DNA from 2 places in the Tardiphaga sp. P4_G1 genome. Region 2 is predicted to be linked to the other one. Evidence: predicted binding sites of a transcription regulator. Region 2 holds the regulator's gene; the other holds the start of a gene.
The links. The regulator PhoB, encoded in region 2, activates phosphate uptake and scavenging genes when phosphate is short. The targets are predictions, from matches to a motif close to TGTCATNNANCTGTCAT.
Positions count from the first base shown of each region.

Region 1: the regulator PhoB is predicted to act here: its motif matches at 2,294-2,310, upstream of AC1DUY_RS06520 (YdcH family protein).

Region 1 covers NZ_JBFUJU010000002.1:514,479-522,306, reverse strand. The annotation lists gene AC1DUY_RS06550 (5-(carboxyamino)imidazole ribonucleotide synthase) at 1-162, opposite strand, end outside; gene purE (5-(carboxyamino)imidazole ribonucleotide mutase) at 171-659, opposite strand; gene AC1DUY_RS06540 (hypothetical protein) at 656-835, opposite strand; gene AC1DUY_RS06535 (hypothetical protein) at 834-1,202, shown strand; gene AC1DUY_RS06530 (hypothetical protein) at 1,229-1,480, opposite strand; gene AC1DUY_RS06525 (YdcH family protein) at 1,904-2,110, opposite strand; gene AC1DUY_RS06520 (YdcH family protein) at 2,360-2,545, shown strand; gene AC1DUY_RS06515 (NAD(P)/FAD-dependent oxidoreductase) at 2,714-3,817, opposite strand; gene AC1DUY_RS06510 (sensor domain-containing protein) at 4,008-6,677, shown strand; gene AC1DUY_RS06505 (ABC transporter ATP-binding protein) at 6,743-7,828, shown strand, end outside.
Region 2 covers NZ_JBFUJU010000007.1:163,704-171,531, reverse strand. The annotation lists gene pstB (phosphate ABC transporter ATP-binding protein PstB) at 1-752, shown strand, start outside; gene phoU (phosphate signaling complex protein PhoU) at 781-1,494, shown strand; gene phoB (phosphate regulon transcriptional regulator PhoB) at 1,587-2,291, shown strand; gene AC1DUY_RS18310 (GcrA family cell cycle regulator) at 2,394-2,903, opposite strand; gene AC1DUY_RS18305 (aspartate aminotransferase family protein) at 3,350-4,576, shown strand; gene argF (ornithine carbamoyltransferase) at 4,576-5,514, shown strand; gene AC1DUY_RS18295 (Hsp33 family molecular chaperone) at 5,788-6,786, shown strand; gene apaG (Co2+/Mg2+ efflux protein ApaG) at 7,753-7,828, opposite strand, start outside.

The sequences.
Region 1 (7,828 bases), on a different contig from region 2:
GCATGTCGCGTTCTGCACGACATCGAAAGCCGGCGAATCCGGATCCGGTGAAAAAACCTGACAGCGGAGGCCGAGGCGCGCTGCGGACATCGCCAACATGCGACCGAGCTGGCCGCCACCGAGAATGCCGATCGTATCGCCCGGCTTGAGAACCTTCGTCACCACAGCGCTCACGCCGCACCTTCCGGCTTTTCAGCCACGGCATCGGTCTGCGCCTTGCGCCAGGCGGCGAGCTTTGTCGCCAGTGCCGTATCGTGCAGCGCCAGCACGCTCGCTGCGAGCAGTGCCGCATTGATCGCGCCGGGCTTGCCGATGGCCAGCGTGCCGACGGGCACGCCGCCCGGCATCTGTACGATCGAATAAAGCGAGTCGACGCCGGATAGCGCCTTGGATTCCACGGGCACGCCGAATACCGGGAGTTCCGTCAGCGCCGCGGCCATGCCGGGCAAATGCGCAGCGCCGCCGGCACCGGCGATGATGATCTGGAAGCCCGCCGCCTTGGCGCCCTTGGCGAATGCGACCAGCCGGTCCGGCGTACGGTGGGCCGAGACGATGCGCGCCTCATGGGATACGCCGAGCGCGGTCAGCGTTTCGGCGGCGTGGCGCATGGTTTCCCAGTCCGACTGGCTTCCCATAATAATGGCGACGGGCGCGGTCATTCCGTATTTTCTTTCGCGAATCCAGAAAGATAGGCTGGAAATACAATGTCGTCCCCTTGCGTGGCAAGGAGCGTGGCAAACATGATCTCGTCTTGGTGAAGACTGGCAAGCCTTGTAACAAATCCCGTGCAAAAGAAAACCCGAACGCCTGCTGCAAAGTCGGTCAAACGTTCCATGAAGCCGGCAGTTCGGGGTTCCAAGGCGTTGGTGTCGCTGCCGAAAAGCCGCGCGTCGGCGGCAGCGCTCACGATTCGGCGGCTGGAAGCGCAACTCACACAGGCGGAGGCGAAGATTGCCGAATTGCGCGCTTCGGCGGAAACCGATTTCCTGCTCGACATTCTCAACCGCCGTGGATTTGCCCGCGAGCTGACCCGCGCCGTGGCGATCAACCAGCTCACTTTCGTTTTCCGCGACATCAACGTGTCGGCTGGCGCCTCTGCAGGCGTCGCACTGCTGAGTCCTGATGCCGATGGCGAAGCCGCGTTGGTTCAGGCCGACAGGGCGATGTATGTGCGCAAGACCGCGCGACGTGTGAAAGTGTAGTTAGCCGATCGCCGGCGTTGGCGCCTTCACAACGCGCTGAGGTCGCTTGGCACTTCGCCAAAGGCGCGGATCACCTGGGCGTCGCCGAACTCGCCGATCATCGCATCGCCGGTACGGCTGAAGGCCAATGCGCCGATTGAACCTGGCGCACGGGACAATAGTTCGGCGCGGCGGATGGCGCCGGATGCGCTCTGACATTCCTCGGCGGCACCGGCGGCCGGCGAACCAGAGTCGTCGTGCAGGAAGGGCAGTGCGACATAATAGGTGATATCGGCCATGGTGCCCTCACGAGTCGATTGATCTCGGCACAAGAATGTTCTTATTTTGTTCTTATTGTCAAGTTTCGACAGCGCCTCGTTTGCAGTCGCCCCATTTCGCTCCTGTTAGGCCGCAATAGCTGGCTTGCGCAGTGCGAGCGTCACGTCGGCCAGCGCGAGCGCCATGGCGATCAATTCGCGGAGCCCAGCAGTTCACCGCGCCACAATGCGATGCTGGCCAGAATTAAGTCTGGCTGTCGTGCCTACGATGCCGCGCGAAAAGAGCGGCGGCCGTCGCGAAGCAAGGTTTTGATGATGGGCCAGCTCAACGCCCAGCCTACCGCAGTCACCGTGACGCAAAGAAAGCCGATCCATCGATCGTCACGCGTTGAGTTCGCAGCCTTGGCCGTTCTTCAACCAACAGCCACAGCGCGACGCGTTGTCTCAGGCAATAATATCCGGGGTGATCTGGTCTTCGATAAAGGAGATCCGGTCTTTCAGTTGAAGCTTCCTCTTCTTCAACCGTTGCAGTCGCAAAAGATCGGGTGCCGGTGAATGCTGCAAGGCATCGATAGCGGCGTCGAGGTCGCGATGTTCCTGCTGCAATCGGGCGAGTTCTAACGGGAGTTCGCGATCTTCGTCGTCGTTCATGTTTCTAGCTGACTGGATTCGCAAGTCATTTGCGAGGAATTTCTAGGATGACTATCGCCGGTGCAGGCGCACCACGCAAGCCGTCCGGTTCCATGTTTTTGCGGCGCGATCAGGTCACGATTCGTTTCACACGATACCTGAAACTCAAAATACACTTTTCAATACCCATCGACAGATGTCCACTGTCATGTAGAATTCATCGTCCAACCGAACGTATCCTGAGGTTCAATCCTACCGAGGAGTTTTCGAATGGCACTACAGGCGCATCTCGTCGAACTGGAACGCAAGCACAAAGTTCTCGAAAGCGAATTGCACGAAGCGCTCGTGCACCTGTCTACCGACGATCTCCGCATCGTCGAACTCAAGCGTCGAAAACTGATGGTCAGGGACGAAATCCAGCGTCTCAAAAACGGGGCCAGCGAAACGGTGCACTGATCAACGGCTGCACTGATCAGCGAACGATAAATCACAGCATCGACATCGTCGTCTACGTCACTGCTTTCGCGTAGGTGCGATGACGTCTTCCCCTCATCCCGCGATAGGTTTGCGACGAAGCTCCAGTATTCGGTTGGCCTGGATCGCTTCGCCTGCAACCTTTCGCGTTCAATGTCCCGCCATCTCAGCCACGTAGTCCGCGATGGCCAGCGATGATGTCAGCCCCGGTGACTCGATGCCGAACAGGTTGATAAGGCCCGGCACGCCATGGGTCTGGGCACCCTGGATCATGAAATCCTGCACCGCGACTGCGGGCGGCACGATCTTCGGCCGCATTCCGGAGTAGCTTGGCATCAATGCGCCGTCCGGCAGACTCGGCCAGTAGCGCCTGATGGCCGGATAGAACCTCTCTCCGCGTGCCGGATCGACCGTGTAGTCGATATGATCCACCCACTCGACGTCAGGGCCGAAACGCGCCTGGCCGGCCAGATCGAGCGTGAGATGCACGCCGAGGCCGCCCGGTTCCGGCACGGGATAGATCAGCCGCGAGAACGGTGCTTTCGCATTGCAGCTGAAGTAGCAGCCCTTCGCCAGATAAGCGGGCGGTATCAGGTCGAGCGGCATGCCGTCGAGCATGCGAGCGATCGCGGTTGCGGACAGGCCTGCTGAATTGATCAGCATGTCGCAGGCTAGTGTCATCGGAGCTTCGCCGCCGACATCCAGTTCGAAACCGTCGGCGGTGACCCGGCCACGTTCCAGGGGCGCGAGGAATGCGAAGGCCGCGCCCGCGGCTTCCGCTTCACCGCGCAGCGACAACATGTAGCTGTGGCTGTCGACGATCCCCGTGGAGGGGGACAACAGCGCGGCTTCGCAAGCCAGTGCCGGCTCCAGCGCCCGTGCCTCTGTCCCGGATAATTGCTTGAGGTCAGCGACGCCATTGGCTTCGGCATGCGCTTTGATCGACGCCAGTTTGGCTATCTCCTCCCGACGTGTGGCGACGATCAGTTTCCCGGAGTTGCGATGTGGGATGCCGCGATCGCGGCAATAATCATAGAGCGCCTGTTTTCCAGCGACGCAGAGCCGTGCCATCAGGCTTCCGGCCGAATAATAGATGCCGGCATGGATGACCTCGCTGTTGCGCGACGAGGTCACGGTACCGATCGCGTCCGCGGCCTCCAGCACGATGACCTCGCGTCCCGCTTCCGCCAGTCGCCGGGCGATCGCAAGACCCACAACGCCGGCGCCCACCACCACGCACTCAACCTTGTCCATGTCGCGTCCGATAGTTTGCTGCGCCGGTCAGCTGCGGTTCGACCTTGCGCATGTGGCGCATTAGTAAAACATTAAGCATCACAGCTAATTACCACCAAATTTCGCCGCATTCTGCAGGTGCGACGATACGTATTTACCTGATCCACATACCTGTAACCAAACACTCACGCTGCGAATACGCGGGTGTGTAATGACTGGCAAGATCGGGCGATCAGACAGCAAGGCGGCAGTGTCCGTCATCGCAGTCGCGTGCCTTCTCGGCAGCATTGCCGGAGCCCACGCAGAATCCCCGGCGGTTCATTATATCAGTGAGCTCGACCCGCAAATGATCTGGCAGATCCTCATCGGTGGATTTGTCGCGCTGGCATTTCTCGCCGCCATTGTGCTGTGGGTCGCCTCGGCGCTGCGCAATGTGCGTCGCGAGCAGCATCGTCGCAATGCGTTTGTCGGTTCTGCCCTCAATCATCTCGGCCAAGGCATCGTGATGCTCGACGACCAGAAGCGGGTCGTGTTTTGCAACGATCGCTATCTTGAGATCTACGACCTGACGCGCGCCGACATCACCAAGGATATTACCGGTCCAGAATTGCGTGAGTTACGCCGCCAGCGTGGCAAGCTCGATCTGGCCACCCAGAGCTTCTACGAGCAGACTGTTTCCGCCGGCGAGTACATTGCCGAAATGCCCGGCGGGCAATCCGTTCACGTCAAGTTCAGCCGGCTTCCCAATGGCGGCGCCATTGGGATTCATGAGGACTGCACCGAGCAGCGTTTTCTGCAGCGCGAGCTTGCGACCACCAAGCAATTCCTCGAATCTGTCCTTGATCACGTCCCGATCTGCGTCGCGGCCAAGACCATTGACGATGGCCGCTATATCTTCGCCAACCGGGCTTTCGAGACCTTCTCTCGGCTCTCGCGCGATAAGATCGTCGGCAAGCGACCGGATCAGATATTCTCCGCACAGTCTGCGAAAGCGATTGCCGAAGCCGATGCCCTGGCAGTGGAAACGCGCAGTCAGTGTCGCAGCGAGTTCAATGTGGAGATTGGCTCAGACCTCCGCACGCTGGATAGCAATCGCGTGATTGCCTTTAACGAACGCAATGAGCCGGCATTTCTGATTGCGCTGTTCGAGGATGTGACCGACCGCAAGTCGCTGTCCAAGGAACTGGAGAACGCCAAGAAATTCCTTGAGACCGTGCTCGACAACATTCCTGTGTCGCTGATGGTGCAACAGATCAGCACCGGTCGTTATCTGTTCGCCAATCGCGGCGCAGAAGTCATTCTGGGTCGCAAACGCGAAGACGCTATCGGTCTGACTGTTCCCGAAATGCTTCGCCCGGAAGAAGCGAAGCTGATCGTCAGCCGGGATCAGGCGGCGATCAGGGGCCGAACACCGATTGCGGAAGAGCATCCGATCAGCACGCGCGACGGATTGCGGCTGTTCCTGACCCGGCGGGTCACCGTGCTCGACGAAGCAGGCGAGCCGCAATATCTGATCAAGACCCACGAAGATGTCACCGACCGCCGCCAGACCGAGGCGCGGATGGCGCATATGGCCTATCACGACGGCCTGACCGATCTGCCGAACCGCCCGGCCTTTTTGCAGGCTCTGTCGCAGATGATCGATGCCTGCGGCGAAACCTCCGAGGAATTCGCCGTGCTGTCGATCGATCTCGACGGCCTGAAGGAGGTCAACGATGTCTTCGGCCATGCCATCGGCGACAAGCTGCTGGTCGAAGTGTCGCGTCGCATCGATTCAGCCGTAGGCGGCGGCGTTGTGGCGCGGCTCGGCGGTGACGAGTTCGGCGTAATCATCGACGGCGCGCAGCCCGCGGCTGGGCTGTTGATCGCAGAGCGGATCGCCGCGGCCCTTGCGGAGGAATTCCCGATCGACGGCAAGTCGGTGCGTACAGGCGTCACCACGGGCATTTCGCTGTTCCCGCGCGATGGCCATGACCCGGCCGCGTTGCTGGCGAATTCCGGCGCGGCGCTGTTCCGTGCCAAGTCGCAGTCGCGCGGTTCGATCAGCATCTTCGAGCCGCAAATGGACCAGCAACTGCGCGATCGCCGCGTGCTGCATCAGGACCTCTCGGCCGCGATCCGCAATGGCGAATTGTCGCTGCACTACCAGCCCCAGGCACGCGCCGGCCAGACCGTCGTCGATGCCGACATTACGGGCTTCGAGGCACTGGCGCGGTGGATTCATCCGACCCGCGGTTTCGTGCCGCCCGGAGACTTCATTCCGTTGGCCGAAGAAAGTGGCCTGATCGTTGAGATGGGTGAGTGGATCCTGCGCCAGGCCTGCCTTGAGGCCGCCTCGTGGCCGGTCCCGCTGCAGATCGCGGTCAATCTGTCGCCCGCGCAGTTCATGCATGGTGATCTCGTCGGCCTCGTGCATTCGATCCTGCTCGAAACCGGCCTGCAGCCCGGTCGCCTTGAGCTGGAAATCACCGAGGGTGTGCTGATCGAGGATTTCGATCGCGGCGTCGCGTTGCTGCGGCGGTTGAAGGCGCTCGGCGTGCGCATCTCTATGGACGACTTCGGCTCCGGCTATTCCTCGTTGACCTATCTGCAGGCATTCCCGTTCGACAAGATCAAGATCGACCGCGCTTTCGTGATCAATCTGGGGCTCAATCCGCAGTCCGCCGCCATCGTGCGCGCGGTCATCGGGCTGGGCCATGGCCTCGACGTCGCGATCGTTGCGGAAGGCGTCGAGACCCACGAGCAACTCTGCTTCCTCGCCAGCGAAGGCTGCGACGGCGTACAAGGCTACTTCATCGGGCGTCCTGCCCCGATTGCGCAATATGCTGCGCTGGTCGGACGGATTGCCGCCGCTGCGCCCGCCGCGCGCATGGTCGGTTGAGCGACAGGCCGTTGCGAAGTGCTGATGTTGTTGAGCCCGCGGCGTTCCGCGGCTAGCTTGCGGTTATGACGAATCTCACTGCGACAGTCGCGGATCCGGCGGCCAGCGATGCGCCGGTCATCGCCTATCCCACGCCCTTGCTGCGGATCGACGGCGTCACCAAAAAATTCGGCGCGCATAGGGCAGTCGACGATCTCTCTTTGGACATCAAGGCCGGTGAATTCTTTGCGCTGCTCGGCCCGAGCGGCTGTGGCAAGACCACGTTACTGCGCATGTTGGCTGGTTTCGAAGCGCCGGACACGGGCAAGATCGAGTTGAACGGCGAGGATATCGCCGCGGTCTTGCCGCATCAGCGGCCCGTCAACATGATGTTCCAGAACTACGCGCTGTTTCCGCATCTCAACGTGCGCGACAATATCGGTTTCGGTCTCAAGAGCGCTGGCCTGACGCGTCTCGGCATCGATACGCGGGTTGCCGAGATGGTGGCGCTGGTCAAGCTCCAGGGACTGGAGAAACGCCGACCGGATCAATTGTCGGGCGGCCAGAAACAACGCGTGGCGCTCGCCCGGGCGCTGGCGCGGCATCCGCAATTGTTGCTGCTCGATGAGCCGCTGGCAGCTCTCGACAAGAAACTGCGCGAGGAAACCCAGGTCGAATTGATGGCGCTGCAGCGCCAGCTCGGCACCACCTTCGTGATCGTCACCCACGATCAGGAGGAGGCGATGACCATGGCCGACCGCATCGGCGTCATGAATGAAGGTCGCCTGCAACAGGTCGCGACACCGCGACAGCTCTATGAGGCGCCGGCATCGCGCTGGATCGCGGAGTTCGTCGGCGACATCAACATCATCGAGGGCGGTATCACGCACCGTGACAGTCATCGCCTGACCATTGCAGGCCGCGATGTAGGAACCCTGTTTGCGATCGAGCCGCGACAGCCTGTCGACGATGCGGTCATCTGCGTTGCGATCCGCCCGGAGAAGATCCGGTTGTCGCGTCGCGGGCCGGCAACAGACCTCGTCAATAGCGGCGCCATGAACAGCCTTGAGGGTGTCATTTCCGACGTCGGCTATCTCGGCGGTCGCTCGCTCTACAAAGTGAAGCTCGACCGCGGCGCCACATTGCTGGTCGCTCTCGCCAATACAGCGCGG
Region 2 (7,828 bases):
GTCCCAAGGTCACCGTGCGCGACCTGAACTTCTACTATGGCGAACACCACGCCCTGAAGAAGATCAACCTGACGCTGATGGCGAACCGCGTAACCGCATTCATCGGCCCGTCGGGCTGCGGCAAGTCCACGCTGCTGCGCATCTTCAACCGCATGTATGACCTGTATCCCGGCCAGCGCGCCGAAGGTCAGCTCATGCTCGACAACCAGAACATTCTGGATCCGAAGCTGGACCTCAACCTGCTGCGCGCCCGCGTCGGCATGGTGTTCCAGAAGCCGACTCCGTTCCCGATGACGATCTACGAAAACATCGCCTTCGGTATCCGCCTTTACGAAAAGATCTCCAAGTCGGAGATGGACATTCGCGTCGAGAGGGCGCTGCGCGGCGGTGCACTCTGGAACGAAGTCAAGGACAAGCTCAACGCGTCGGGCCTCAGCCTGTCGGGCGGTCAGCAGCAGCGCCTGTGCATCGCGCGCACCATCGCGGTGCGGCCGGAAGTGATCCTGTTCGACGAGCCGTGCTCGGCGCTGGATCCGATCTCGACCGCGAAGATCGAGGAGCTGATCGACGAGTTGAAGGATCAGTATACGATCGCGATCGTGACCCATAACATGCAGCAGGCTGCCCGCGTCTCCGACAGCACGGCCTTCATGTATCTCGGCGAGTTGATCGAGTTCGATCAGACCAACAAGATCTTCACGTCGCCGACCGACCGCCGTACCCAGGATTACATCACCGGCCGCTTCGGCTGACGCGACATATTCGCGGGAGGAATTTGAGATGGCTTTTGAACACACCACCAAGGCTTTCGACGACGATCTGCAGGAGCTGACCCGTCTCGTCGCCGAGATGGGTGGCCTCGCGGAACGGCAGATCGTCGAATCCGTCGACGCGCTGATCCGCCGGGATGTCGCACTTGGCGCCCGCGTCGTCGCCACCGACTCCGAGATCGACCAGTTGCAGCGCACGATCGAAGAGCGCGCCGTGCTGACCATCGCCAAGCGCCAGCCGATGGCTGTCGATTTGCGCGAGATCGTCGGCGCGCTGCGCGTCGCCACCGATCTGGAACGCATCGGCGATCTCTCCAAAAATATCGGCAAGCGCGTCAATGCACTCGACAGCGACTTCCATCCGCTGAAGCTGATCCGCGGCCTTGAGCACATGACCGACCTCGTGACCACCCAGGTCAAGGCTGTGCTCGACGCCTATGCCGCACACGATCTGCCCGCCGCGATGACGGTGTGGAAGGGCGACGAGGAAATCGACGCGATCTGCACCTCGCTGTTCCGCGAACTCCTGACCTATATGATGGAAGACCCGCGTAACATTTCGTTCTGTATCCACCTGATGTTCTGCGCCAAAAACATCGAGCGGATCGGTGACCATGCCACCAATATTGCGGAAACCGTGTTCTACATGATCGAGGGCCAGCAGATCCTCGACAAGCGCCCGAAGGGCGACATGACCACATTCGCGAATACGCCGACGGTCTGAAGCATGATCAGGAAAAGTGGAAGCCAGTCTTCCGCAAGGATCATGATTTAAAGACTTGTCGGACGTCACTGAGGGTATTGATCAAGATGGCTGTGAATGCACGCATTCTGGTTGTGGAAGATGAAGAGGCGCTAACGACGCTGCTTCGCTACAACCTCGACGCCGAAGGCTATGATGTTGAAACCGTTGCTCGCGGCGACGATGCCGACACCCGCTTGAAGGAGCGGGTGCCGGATCTCGTGGTGCTCGACTGGATGCTGCCGGGCCTGTCCGGCATCGAACTGTGCCGCCGCTTGCGCGCACGGCCCGAAACCAAGGCATTGCCGATCATCATGCTGACGGCGCGCGGCGAAGAGAGCGAGCGCGTTCGCGGTCTCGCCACCGGTGCCGACGACTACATCGTCAAGCCGTTCTCCGTGCCGGAGCTCCTGGCCCGCGTGAAGGGCTTGCTCCGTCGTGCAGCTCCCGAGCGTCTCGCCACCGTCCTGGCGTTTGGCGATATCGAACTCGACCGTGACAAGCGCCGCGTCGTGCGCTCAAGCCGTCCGATCGATCTCGGTCCGACCGAATATCGCTTGCTGGAGTTCTTCCTGGAACATCCGGGCCGCGTGTTCAGCCGCGAACAGTTGCTCGACAGCGTCTGGGGCCGCGACATCTATATCGACGAGCGCACCGTCGACGTGCATATCGGCCGCCTGCGCAAGCTGCTCAACCCCGCCGGTGAGCCCGATCCGATCCGCACCGTGCGCGGCGCCGGCTACGCGCTGGATGATCGGTTCGACAAGGCGGCGGAGTAGGTATCTTCCCTCTCCCCGCAAGCGGGGAGAGGGAAGAAGCCCCAAACAAAAAATGCCCGGCTCATCGCCGGGCATTTTCATTTGGTTTAGATACTTTCCAGCTCAGCGCGTCGGCTTCGGCACCGCGCGGCGGCGGTCGCTGGCCGGCTGATAGGCGATGCGCGAGTGATGCGCGCAATAGGGGGCGCCGGCCAGGGCCTTGCCGCCGCAGAAATAGAAGTCCGCGCTCGACGGATCGCCGATCGGCCAATGGCAGGTGGCTTCGTTGAGTTCGACCAGCGACAGGCGCTGGCTGATCGGCACGATGTTGTCATAGGCGATCGGGTCGGGCTCGGCCTCGATCTCGTAGTTATGGGCCAATGCTGTGTTGCCACGGGCCATCGGGCGGGCGACGCGCACCATCTGCTGTGCCGGGCGCGCCTTGCGCTGCCGCGGAGCTGCCGAGGAGGGGCTCTTGGCACGGCCGGACAGGCCGAGGCGGTGAACCTTGCCGATCACGGCGTTGCGGGTCACGTTGCCGAGTTCCGCAGCGATCTGGCTGGCGGAGAGGCCGCCTTCCCAGAGTTTCTTCAACTGTTCGACGCGATCGTCGGTCCATGTCATTACCGTCATCGCCGTTTTCCCTTCGTGAGCGCCGGCCTGACCGGGCAGCGCTGCGAGTTGAGACTTCAAAAATCCCTGCGGTCAGAATCCTTTAGCGCTCACCGGGCGCGAATTTCGCGTCCGGCTGTTACGCCGCACTGGATGTGTCAAAAGGATCTACCGCCGCACGAGATGTCGTATCCGACGAGGCAAAAGCTACAATATGCCGTGACTCGCGCGCAAGAGTCGGGCATGCCGCGTCCACATGCTTCTGCAAATAAAGCGGCAAAATCGGCTTTTTCTGCGACTCCGTGTGACTCGAAAGCCGCAGTGCGCGGTTGACAGTCTTCACAGCACACATAGAATAATGCCCACGTGCCGCCCGAGAAGGGCGGCACGTTTCGTTTCTAGGGTCCGTTGTTCGATTTCGCACAGTTGTCATCGACGCGGCCGCAGTCTTTTCGATCGGATCGGTTATGACCAGCAACGCAACGTCTTCGCCCCTCTCTCAGGCTCACTTGCTGCCTGTTTTCGCGCGTGCGGATGTCGCTTTCGAGCGCGGTGAAGGCGCGTGGCTGATTGGAACCGATGGCGAGCGCTATCTCGACTTCACCAGCGGCGTTGCCGTGAACGCGCTGGGCCATGCGCACCCACATATGGTCGCCGCATTGCAGGAGCAGGCCACCAAGCTCTGGCACATGTCGAACCTGTTCAAGAGCCCGGACGGCGAGCGCCTCGCCGCGCGGCTGTGCGAACAAAGCTTTGCCGACTTCGTGTTCTTCGCCAATTCGGGTGCGGAAGCGATGGAATGCGCGATCAAGGTGACCCGCCACTATCATTTCTCCAAGGGCCATCCCGAGCGCACGCGCATCATCACCTTTGAAGGCGCGTTCCATGGCCGCACCCTCGGCACGCTCGCCGCGACCGGCGCTGCCAAATATCTCGAAGGCTACGGCACGCCGCTCGACGGCTTCGATCAGTTGCCGCTCGGCGATATCGAAGCCGTTAAGAAGGCGATCGGTCCGAACACCGCCGGCATTCTCATCGAGCCGCTGCAGGGTGAGGGTGGCGTGCGTGCGCCGAGCAACGCGTTCTTCGGCGCGCTGCGCGAACTCTGCGACAAGAACGGCATCCTGCTGATCTTCGACGAAGTGCAGACCGGCATGGGCCGCACCGGCGAGTTGTTCGCCTATCAGCGCATCGGTGTGACGCCGGATGTCATGTCGCTGGCCAAGGCGCTCGGCGGCGGCTTCCCGATCGGTGCGTGCCTCGTCACGGCGGAAGCGGCCGAAGGCATGGCGCCCGGCTCCCATGGTTCGACCTTTGGCGGCAATCCGCTGGCGGTCGCTGCTGCGAATTCCGTGCTCGATATCATGCTGAAGCCCGGTTTCTTCGACCATGTGAAGAAGATGTCGCTGCTGCTGAAACAGAAACTCGCGGGCGTGGTCGACGGCCACCCTGACGTGCTCAGCGAAGTGCGCGGCGAAGGTCTGCTGATCGGCCTCAAGGCCGTGGTGCCGGCGGGCGATCTCGTGGCAGCATTGCGTGACGCGAAGCTGTTGACGGTTGGCGCCGGCGACAATGTCGTGCGCTTCCTGCCGCCGCTGATCGTCAGCGAGTCCGAGATCGAGCAGGCCGTGCAGCGGCTGGAACAGGCTTGCGTGGCGCTCAGCTCGCCTGCAAAGACGCAGGGAGCCGCGTGATGAGCACGTCACCGCGGCACTTCCTTGATCTCACGGCCGTGCCGGCCAGTGAGTTGCGCAATATTATGAACGCGGCTGCCGCCATGAAGGCGAAGCTGAAGGGGCGGGATGGCTCGAATGCCGAGCCCGATCGTCCGCTCAAGAACAAGACGCTGGCGATGATCTTCGAAAAGCCTTCGACGCGCACCCGCGTATCGTTCGAGGTCGGCATGCGCCAGCTCGGCGGCGAAGTTGTGATGCTCACCGGCGCCGAAATGCAGCTCGGTCGCGGCGAGACCATTGCCGACACCGCACGCGTGCTGTCGCGCTTCGTCGACATCATCATGATCCGCATCCTCAATCATGACTCGCTGATGGAGCTCGCGGAGAATGCGACGGTGCCGGTCATCAATGGCCTGACGCGGTTCTCGCATCCCTGCCAGGTGATGGCGGATGTCATGACCTATGAGGAGCACCGCGGCCCGATCAAGGGCCGCACCGTGGCCTGGACCGGCGACGACAACAATGTGCTGATGTCCTGGGCGCATGCGGCCGAACGCTTCCAGTTCAAACTGAATATCGCGACGCCGCCGCAGCTGTCGCCGAAGAAGCCGTTCAAGGACTGGGTCAAGGCGGCAAACGCGCCGATCACCTTCAGCGACGATCCCGATGCGATGGTGAAGGGCGTCGATTGCGTCGTCACCGACACCTGGGTGTCGATGGGCGACAAGGACGGCGAGACCCGCCACAACCTGCTCAAGCCCTATCAGGTCAATGCGCGCCTGATGTCGCTGGCCAAGCCCGATGCGCTGTTCATGCATTGCCTGCCGGCGCATCGCGGCGAGGAGGTCACCGACGAGGTGATCGACGGTCCGCAGTCGGTGGTGTTCGACGAGGCCGAAAACCGTCTGCATGCGCAGAAGGGCATTCTGGCCTGGTGCCTCAACGCGGTGGCATGAGACAGCACGGAGCTTTCTTTCTTCCCCTCTCCCCTTGCGGGAGAGGGTGCCTGAGCAAAGCGAGGGCGGGAGAGGGGTAGCGGCAAAGCGCGGTGTTTGTGGCGCCCCCTCTCCCGTCTCGAACATGCTTCGCATGTTCGATCCACCCTCTCCCACCTGGCGAAGCTTCGCTTCGCGCGGGGGAGAGGGAAGAAAAGCGCAGCTGCATACGCTCCATTTCCCCGGTTCCCTGCACCTTTGACTTCCGCGCCCTCCGCCCCCAAATAGAGCGCCATGACCCCATCAAATCCAAATCTCCAGCCCGACGCCCCCATCCGCGCGCCGTCTTCCGTTCCGGTCGATGACGCGGTGCTGCCCTTCGAGGTGGCGCCGCTCGACCTACGCGGGCGGCTGACGCGGCTTGGTCCGGCACTCGATGAACTGCTCGCCAAACATGATTATCCCGCGCCGGTGGCCAAGCTGCTCGGCGAGGCTATCGTGCTGACCACGCTGCTCGGCTCCTCGCTGAAATTCGACGGCCGCTTCATCCTGCAGACCCAGACCGATGGTCCGGTGTCGCTGATGATCGTCGACTTCCGCGCGCCGGATAAAATGCGCGCCTATGCGCGGTTCGATGCCGAGCGCCTTTTGCCCGGTCTCGGCACCGCGGCGCTGCTCGGCAAGGGCCATCTGGCGATGACCGTCGATCAGGGGGCGGATATGAGCCGCTATCAGGGGCTCGTCGCGCTTGACGGCGGTACGCTGGAAGATGCCGCACATGAATACTTCCTGCGCTCCGAACAGATTCTGACCAAGGTGCGCCTCGCCGTCGGCGAGGAATGGCGCAGCGGCGAGGAAGGTGGCCCGACACATCGCTGGCGCGCCGGTGGCATGCTGCTGCAGTTCCTGCCAAAGGCGCCGGAGCGCGTGCAGCGCGACCTCCATGCCGGCGATGCGCCGGAGGGCGCGGAGGTGGATGCTGTGCCGGAAGATGACGCCTGGGTCGAGGGCCAGTCGCTGATTGGCACCGTCGAGGATGTCGAGCTGATCGATCCCGATCTGTCCGGCGAGCGGCTGCTGTATCGCCTGTTCCACGAGCGCGGCGTCCGCGTCTTCACCTCATCGCCGCTGCGCGCGGAGTGTTCCTGCTCGCGCGATGCCGTGTCCGGCATGCTCAAGAGCTTCGAGCCGCAGGACCGCGCCGACATGGTCAAGGACGACAAGGTCGTCGTGACCTGCGAGTTCTGTTCGTCGGTGTATGAGTTCACACCGCAGGAAGCGGGCGTGGAATAGGCATTCGCCCGCGTCACGCCCCGCTGTCATTCCCCGGCACACCAATTGGTGCGGCGAGGAAACTCAATCCACACTCGTCATTCCGGGGCGCGGCCGGCACTTGCCGGACGCGAACCCGGAATCCCAGAGTGTTTTACGCTGTCGGAGACTCCCATGCGGGGATTCCGGGTTCACGTGCGCAAAGATGCGCCCGCGCCCCGGAATGACAGTTTGGGGCCGCAAGACAGCGCCTAAACATTTTTTCCTATCCTCTGTTGACAAGATCCCTGCCTTGATTATATTCCCCTCCGTCCTGCCCCACCGAGAGGGGCGATCGCGATCGTCACGTTCGCGGGGTGGGATGCGGTGGACGCCGGAGATGCGGCGTCACGCGGTTTGGGGGTGACGTCTGTCTTCGGGCAGGACGGATCTGCGCCAGCACTGCCACTGGCAAGGACACGGCCGACCTTGGGATGGACAGACCCCTGGACAGTGTGACGGACGACCAAGTCAAAACGCGTTCGGCCAAGTGCTTGAGGCTCCCTTCCCATCGCCTTGGGACTTTAATTCGCGATCGGAGCGTTCGTCGAGGCAAAGTGCAAGCAACCGAAAAAACACCGCAGGCGGAACGTCGGGCACTCGCTCGGCGCCTCCGAAAGTCCTGATGCACTCTAGATTGCGGAAGACCGCATTCGCATCAGGCCCAAGGGTGCAACGGGCACCCGGCGTTCCGCACGCCCTCTCGCAAGGGGGCGGGAATGCGAAGCACGACGGCGCCCCCGCGCCGCAAACAATGGGGGCGATGACGCATGTCTGAAAAGCAGTGGCTGTTTGAAAATTGAATCTGCGATGAGGCCGTAGGATGGGTAGAGCGCAGGCGCATCTTGCGCCGGAGCGAAACCCATCACCAACATCAACATACGGTGATGATGATGGGTTTCGCGAAGACGCTCTACCCATCCTACATTTCTACATTTCGGCGGTCGCCTAATTCAGCACGCGCTTCCCGTCCGGTCCGTCCAGCGAAAACAGCGGCACGTCGATCTCGAACGGCTCGCCGGTA